2 regions of the Neobacillus sp. NPDC097160 genome follow, and region 2 is predicted to be linked to the other one. Evidence: riboswitches for the same ligand, from Rfam matches in the RefSeq annotation. Region 2 holds a riboswitch; the other holds the start of a gene.
What was found. Region 2 has a riboswitch for cobalamin ahead of ACIQXV_RS09940 (ABC transporter substrate-binding protein). Riboswitches for the same ligand answer to the same signal wherever they lie in the genome.

Region 1: it holds a riboswitch for cobalamin, as region 2 does, so the genes downstream of both, ACIQXV_RS01235 (ribonucleoside-diphosphate reductase subunit alpha) here and ACIQXV_RS09940 (ABC transporter substrate-binding protein) in region 2, are expected to answer to the same signal.

Annotation. Positions count from the first base shown of each region.
Region 1 covers NZ_JBIWDU010000001.1:288,244-291,585, forward strand. The annotation lists gene ACIQXV_RS01235 (ribonucleoside-diphosphate reductase subunit alpha) at 1-1,897, opposite strand, end outside; cobalamin riboswitch at 2,070-2,270, opposite strand; gene ACIQXV_RS01240 (ATP-binding protein) at 2,532-3,342, shown strand, end outside.
Region 2 covers NZ_JBIWDU010000006.1:29,146-32,487, reverse strand. The annotation lists gene ACIQXV_RS09945 (FecCD family ABC transporter permease) at 1-380, opposite strand, end outside; gene ACIQXV_RS09940 (ABC transporter substrate-binding protein) at 346-1,311, opposite strand; cobalamin riboswitch at 1,487-1,678, opposite strand; gene fabG (3-oxoacyl-ACP reductase FabG) at 1,790-2,527, opposite strand; gene ACIQXV_RS09930 (phenylacetate--CoA ligase family protein) at 2,611-3,342, opposite strand, start outside.

The DNA of each region.
Region 1 (3,342 bases), on a different contig from region 2:
CGTTACGGATTCCATTTTCCGCAATCTCCGTTGCTAAATCGAGCCACCGATTAGAACGATAATTTTTTCGCGAAAAATACGCCCCTGTTTGCCACTCAGATCCTTGAAACTCCCGATACGTCCCTTTTTCGATGGCCAGCTCCTTGGAAGTCCGAATCGTATAGTAAGCAATGTCCTCATACAGGTGATCGGCCAATTCGACTGCGGCCCCTGACTCCCAGTGAATGCTTCTAAGGGCAAGCAGATGGTGCCAGCCGAACGTTCCAAGTCCAATGGCCCTGAATTTTTGATTGGTAATCTGAGCCTGTCCAACCGAAATGGTATTTAAGTCAATCACGTTATCCAACATTCTTACTTGAATGCAAATCAATCGCTCTAGCACCCCAGCCGGCACCGCTTTTGCGAGATTAATAGAAGACAAGTTACAAACCACGAAATCACCGGGCTTCCGAACGATGACGATGTTCCCATCTTCATCCTGGTATTCGTTGACAATCGTTGTCGCTGACATATTTTGCGCGATTTCCGTGCATAAGTTGCTGCAATAAATCGAGGTGCGCCCCGCTCCAATAAGATGCTTATTGGGATTTTGCCGGTTCACTTCATCCCGATAGAACATATACGGGGTCCCCGTTTCCAACTGGGACACCATAATCCGCGCCATGATATCCATCGCCCGGTACGATTTCCGCGGCAGCAACGGATGGGCCGCGGCTTCCTCGTATTTTTCAGAAAAAAAGTGCCTGTCGGTTTCATCATAAAAATCCTCGAGTCCAAGTGGGGTCCCGTTTTCATCTCTCCAGCCCATATATTGCTTCACTTGATGGGGGCAAAAGGTATGCCACTCACCGATACTTCTTCCTTTCTCGTCTGTTTCTTGAAGTTTTTTCATAAAAAGATCGGGTATAGCCACCCCGGTAAAAATATCATGGGCTTTGCGGCGTTCATCGCCATTATTTGTTTTCAAAACGAGAAAGCCGTTCATGATATCTTTATGGAACACATCTAAGTACACGGCAATGGCGCCTTGCCGCTGCCCTAACTGGTCGACGCTGACGGCAGTACCATTGACGAGCTTAATCCACGGCACAATCCCCGAAGAGTTCCCTTTGAATTTTTTAATATCGGAGCCAAGGGCGCGGACTTTTCCATAATAGAGTCCAATACCGCCGCCATCTTTACTCAACCTGGCGATATCCCAATTATTTAAATAAATGCCGTCGAGGGAATCGTCAACGGTATCAATAAAACACGAGGAGAGCTGGCCAAAGCTTTTTCCAGCATTCGCTAATGTCGGTGTCGCAACGGTCATGTAGAGATGACTTAATGCCCAATAGGCTTCTTTCACAAGCTGTAGGCGTTTCGAGGGATGCTCATTCTGCATGATCGTCATCGCGATGATCATAAAGCGCTCTTGCGGCAGTTCATATACATTTCGCTCATGATCTTGCGCCAGATAGCGGTCTGCCAGTAAAAATAACCCGATGTATGTAAAAAGGGTATCTCGCTCCGGGTCGATCTCTTTAGCTAATTCATCGATTTCGTTTTTCGAATAGCTGTTTAGTAGATTGTTCGAATAAATGCCGATTTCCGTTAATTGGTTGATTAGCTGGAAAAAATCACCGTACGTTGCTTGGCGGTCATATCCCCGGTTCTTTGCCGCTTCCTGATATAATTCATTCAAATATAATCGGGCGGCGACAAAGGTCCAATCGGGCTGATCCATCGCAATCTGATTGACGGCATAGAGCAGCGCTTGCCGGTTGGCCGCTGCCCCTGTTGCAGCCAATTCTCTGATTTGCTTTTCCAGCATCGTTGTATCCAACTGATATTTCTCCGCCGCTTGTTTGATAGAAGTTACTAGCAGATGAAATTCATCTTTTATTTTTGTAGTCATGGTTTCATTCCTCCTGGAAAAACAATAGTGTTTTGTGTCACAATCAACCCCCGAAACGACAAAAAATCCGCTCGGGATCTCCGAGTGGATGAAACGGATCACTACACAAAAGGAAAAAGTAGATTTCCTGCCTTTTGCTGCCACCGTTCATCTTCTCAATCCCCGAAGAAGTGAAACTACTTAAGAAAGACAGGTCTCCTGACTTATGCTTCATTCTACTCCTGAGCCCTTCCCATATCAGCGTCTATTTTCATAAACTTTCTCATACAGTGGTTTGCTCATTTCGTCAGCAATTACAGTTGCGGGGGCAGCTCCGGATTCACACCGGATTCCCTATTAAGCCGCTAGCGGCATCTTTACCTAAGGTAAATACAATATATAGTTGTATTTTCTAAAAACATAACAATATGTAGTTAAGAAACTAAAATCAATCATAGTATAAATAGTTTCGTATTTCAAGTATTTTCGGAAAGGGAAACAAAATCTAGGCCATTGCGCCCTTTTTAAAAAAATTTACACGATTCATAAAAATTAATATAATAATAGTATAAATTACCTGTAATGTTCCCTCTGTAATGGTTTTGGTAAAAAATAAATAGTTTTTGTCTTGATTATGAAGGTAAGGAGATTTTCAATGAATATTGGTGTTGAAGTGGGTTTATATCAAGTAGTGATTGTCCTCTTACCTATTTTTGTTTACCATTTATTTTTTAATGAAAAGGAATTCGAGCGTAGAAAGCCCTTTTCAAAACTGACCATTATTTTAATTCTCATCCTCATTCTAACGATGTCATTTCCTGTAAAATTTTCCGAGGAGTATGTGTATGATTTTAGAATTGTGCCCTTTATTATCGCCTTTGTGTATGGCGGGACTATTCCAGGTTTATTCACAGCGGTGGTTCTGTTAGGGTACCGGTTTATCATTGGCGGGGATGGCTTTTATGTCGTTCTAGTCAATTACTCACTCACTTGTGCAGTTTTCATTTTAATGCGCAATCAATATGAATCATTTAAAAAGAAAAATAAGCTGATGTTTGTTAGTTTTGTGTTTTGGGTTAACACGATTATCGTGATCCTCACGCTATTTACAAAAAATCAAATAGAGCAAATTCCTTTTATGGTGGTGTTTTATTTCATCACTTGGATTTGCTTAGTGATGGTTGTATTTGTCATGGAAAATGTCAATCAGCAAATGGAAATGCGTGAAAAATTGCAAAAGGATGAACGTCTTAATGTGATTAGTCAGCTTGCCGCTTCAGTTGCCCATGAAGTCAGAAATCCGTTAACATCTGTTCGCGGCTTTTTACAGTTAATGGATGATGACGATAATTTAAAAAGTGCCCAGAGGCATTATATTGAGATTGCTTTAGCAGAACTTGACCATGCGCAATCGATTATTAATGATTATCTTTCCTTGGCAAAACCGAATACGGAAGGTTTGACAA
Region 2 (3,342 bases):
GATAAATGAAAGAACAGCGTCAGAACCGCCCCGACGGAAGCGCCGGATGAGACCCCTAATGTATACGGATCAGCTAACGGATTTCTTAACAGACCTTGAAATGCCGCCCCCGCAATTGCAAGGGACGCTCCCACAAGACCCGCTAATATCACCCTTGGCAGGCGAATATTCAACACAATACTCGTATACATCGGATCAATGGAATCAAGTGAAAGAAACCCAAATAGCTTTGCCATGATAATGTGAATAATCGTCCCCACCGGAACCGAAACAGTTCCGATGGAGATACCAAGTAACATAGAGATCAACAGAAAAATTCCTGCTAATGGAAAAGCTACATATTTATTATTTAAAAACTTCTGGATAAATAGCCTTTGCAAGATCTTCTACTCCTTCAACGATTCTAGGACCTGAGCGTGTCACTCGATCGGAATCTACGTCGATTACTTGCTTATTTTTTACTGCGTTGACATTTTCCCAGCCTTTTCTGCCTAACACTTGCTCAGCTGGTTTTGCCTCTTCATAGCCGCCATATGTAGTGATGATTACATCCGGATTTCGTTTAATGATCTCTTCTTGATCAAGCTGGATCCAGCCCTCTTGATCGTTTGCAAGGTTTTCGGCATTAATCACGGTTAACATTTCATTCATAAACGTATTATTCCCAGTTGTAAAAATATCTGGCGCAGGTGATACTTCAATAAATACGGTTTTCTTTTCTTTTATGTCCTTTGCCTTTTCCTTAATTTCAGCTAATTTTTCCTTCATCCCTTGAATAAGCTCGTCCGCTTTCTTCGCTTCTCCAGTAGCTTTACCAATCATACTGATAGAATCAAACACTTGGTCAAAATTTTGTGCATCATTCACAACGAGGACGGCAATTCCGGCATCTTTTAACTGCTGAAGGCCTGCTTCAGAATTATGTGCAGTAGAGGCATGGGCTAATACTAAATTTGGCTGTAAAGAGATTATTTTTTCAAGATTAACTTCCATACCGCCTATTTTCTCTTTTTTCGTTACCTCTTCAGGATAATTATCAAAATCAGAAACACCGACAATTTCTTTATCAGCACCTAACGCGTAGGCAATTTCCGTATTACTTGGGATCAAAGAGACGATTTTTTCAGGCTTATTTTCTAAAACGACGTCATTCCCTGATGCATCTTTAATGGTAACTGGAAAGGCAACTTCCGCTTTTTTCTCAACACCAGTAGTATTGTCCTCTTTAACTTGCTCTTTCTTTTCCCCACAGCCTGCTAAAACTCCTACTGCTAATAATACGGCAAATAATAGTGCATACCATTTCTTCATGTTTCTTCTCCCTGCTTTCTGTGTAGTTAAAATGTAAGTAACAAAAAAGAAGTCCTGCTAGTGGCAATAAAAAAACATCTCCATACTAATGAAGATGTTGGTACGATTAGATTTCCATTACTCATAAAAAGTAATAGGGCACTAGCCTCAACACCTCCCTATCCTCGTAGGTTTATTGGCGCACAAGAATTAGGCAGGTTTCCTGGCTCATGATCATCGCATCCTATGTCTTCCCATCCAATTAGACAGTGACAAAATATAGGTTGCTCCCATTTACAGTGGCGGGACCGCGTTGGTTTCTCACCAACTTCCCTTTTAAGCTAAAAGTCGTTAAAGACTCACTAGCACCTATTTCCATTATTCATTTTTTGTTAAGTCTATTATTATATAAATTTTAACATTTGTATAGTTTTCTGCTTTAAAGCGGAAAAGCAATCCTTTAAAAAATTTAGATCTCTAATCGATTCTTTTTGTTTCTCTAGATGACAAGACCTCCATCAACACTAAGAATAGTACCATTAATAAAACTCGCATCATCAGAGGCTAAATATAAGTACGCAGATGCAATATCTTCAGGTTTACCCAACTTACGTAAAGGAGTTTTGGCCTCCATTAAATCGAGTATTTTTTGTGGTACTTTAGCAGTCATATCAGTAACAATAAACCCAGGTGCTACTGCATTGACACGGATTCCTTTTGGTCCAAATTCTTTTGCCCAACTTTTTGTTAATCCGATGACACCAGCCTTTGTTGCAGCATAATTTGTTTGACCGATGTTGCCGTGAATTCCAACTACTGAAGAAGCATTAAGGATGACTCCCTCTCCCTGCTCTATCATTATCGGAACCACTTCTTTTGTACATTTAAACACACCAGTTAGGTTGACAGAGATTACCTTTTCCCATGATCCCTCGTCCATTTTTGTCAGCAATCCATCAATCGTAATTCCAGCATTATTAACTAAAATATCAACTTTTCCATATTTATCGACCGTTTCATTTACCATCAAATGAATTTGCTTTGAGTCTGTCACATTACATTGAATAAATGTAATAGATCCATATTCTTCTAACTCGTTGACTGCTGTTAGTCCTGCATCTGGATTCACATCACTGATGATAACAGCGGCACCTTCTTGCAAAAATTTCTTAGCCGTAATTTTGCCGATCCCATTTGCTCCACCCGTTATAATAGCAACTTTTCCTTTGAGTTTCATAATGGCCTCCTGAAAATAGATAATAGATTAGTAGTGAATGGATTGTGTTACCCTTCGAAAAATTCATTTACATGAAGGAGGTACTACGATTCCTTAAAGTTTCGTTTGTCAATGACTCGCTTCGCTTTAAATTGGGTTCTTTCCAATGTGCCGATTGGAAGTAGGTCAATATTAAATGTAACCCCGACTTCGCGTTTGAGTTCCTTAGAAATTTGCTTTTTTAGATCTTGATTGCTTCTGGTCCCCAACGTTTCGCATTGGATTGTTACTTCGTCCATAATATTATCCCGGGTAACAATCATAACGAACTCTTCACCAAGCCCGTCAATTTTTCTTATTACATTTTCCAATAAACTTGCATACACATTTACACCCCGAACAGTGACCATATCATCAATCCGGCCATAAATACCTTTAGGCAGTCTTGGGTAGACCCGCCCACAAGGACAAGGCTCATCAGTCCAAGTTGTTAAATCTCCGGACCAATAGCGGATTAACGGCTGAGAGGTTCTTTCCAGTGGAGTGTATACCGGTACTCCTTCTTCCCCGTATGGAACTAGTTTTTTGCTCTGTTGATCGACTACTTCTGTATAAACGACATCCTGCCATAAATGAACCCCTTTACGATGCTCACATTCTGTATTGCTCATCCATGGCGTCACTTCTGCCATTGTCCCAGAGTCTATACAGATGGCATCAAAGGTCTCTTCAATTTTTTTCTTAGTAGAGGGAACTCCCGCTCCAGGTTCACCTGAAAAAAACAATATTCTAAAACCGAATTCTTTTGGGTCAACTCCTAATTCTTTGGCCTTTTC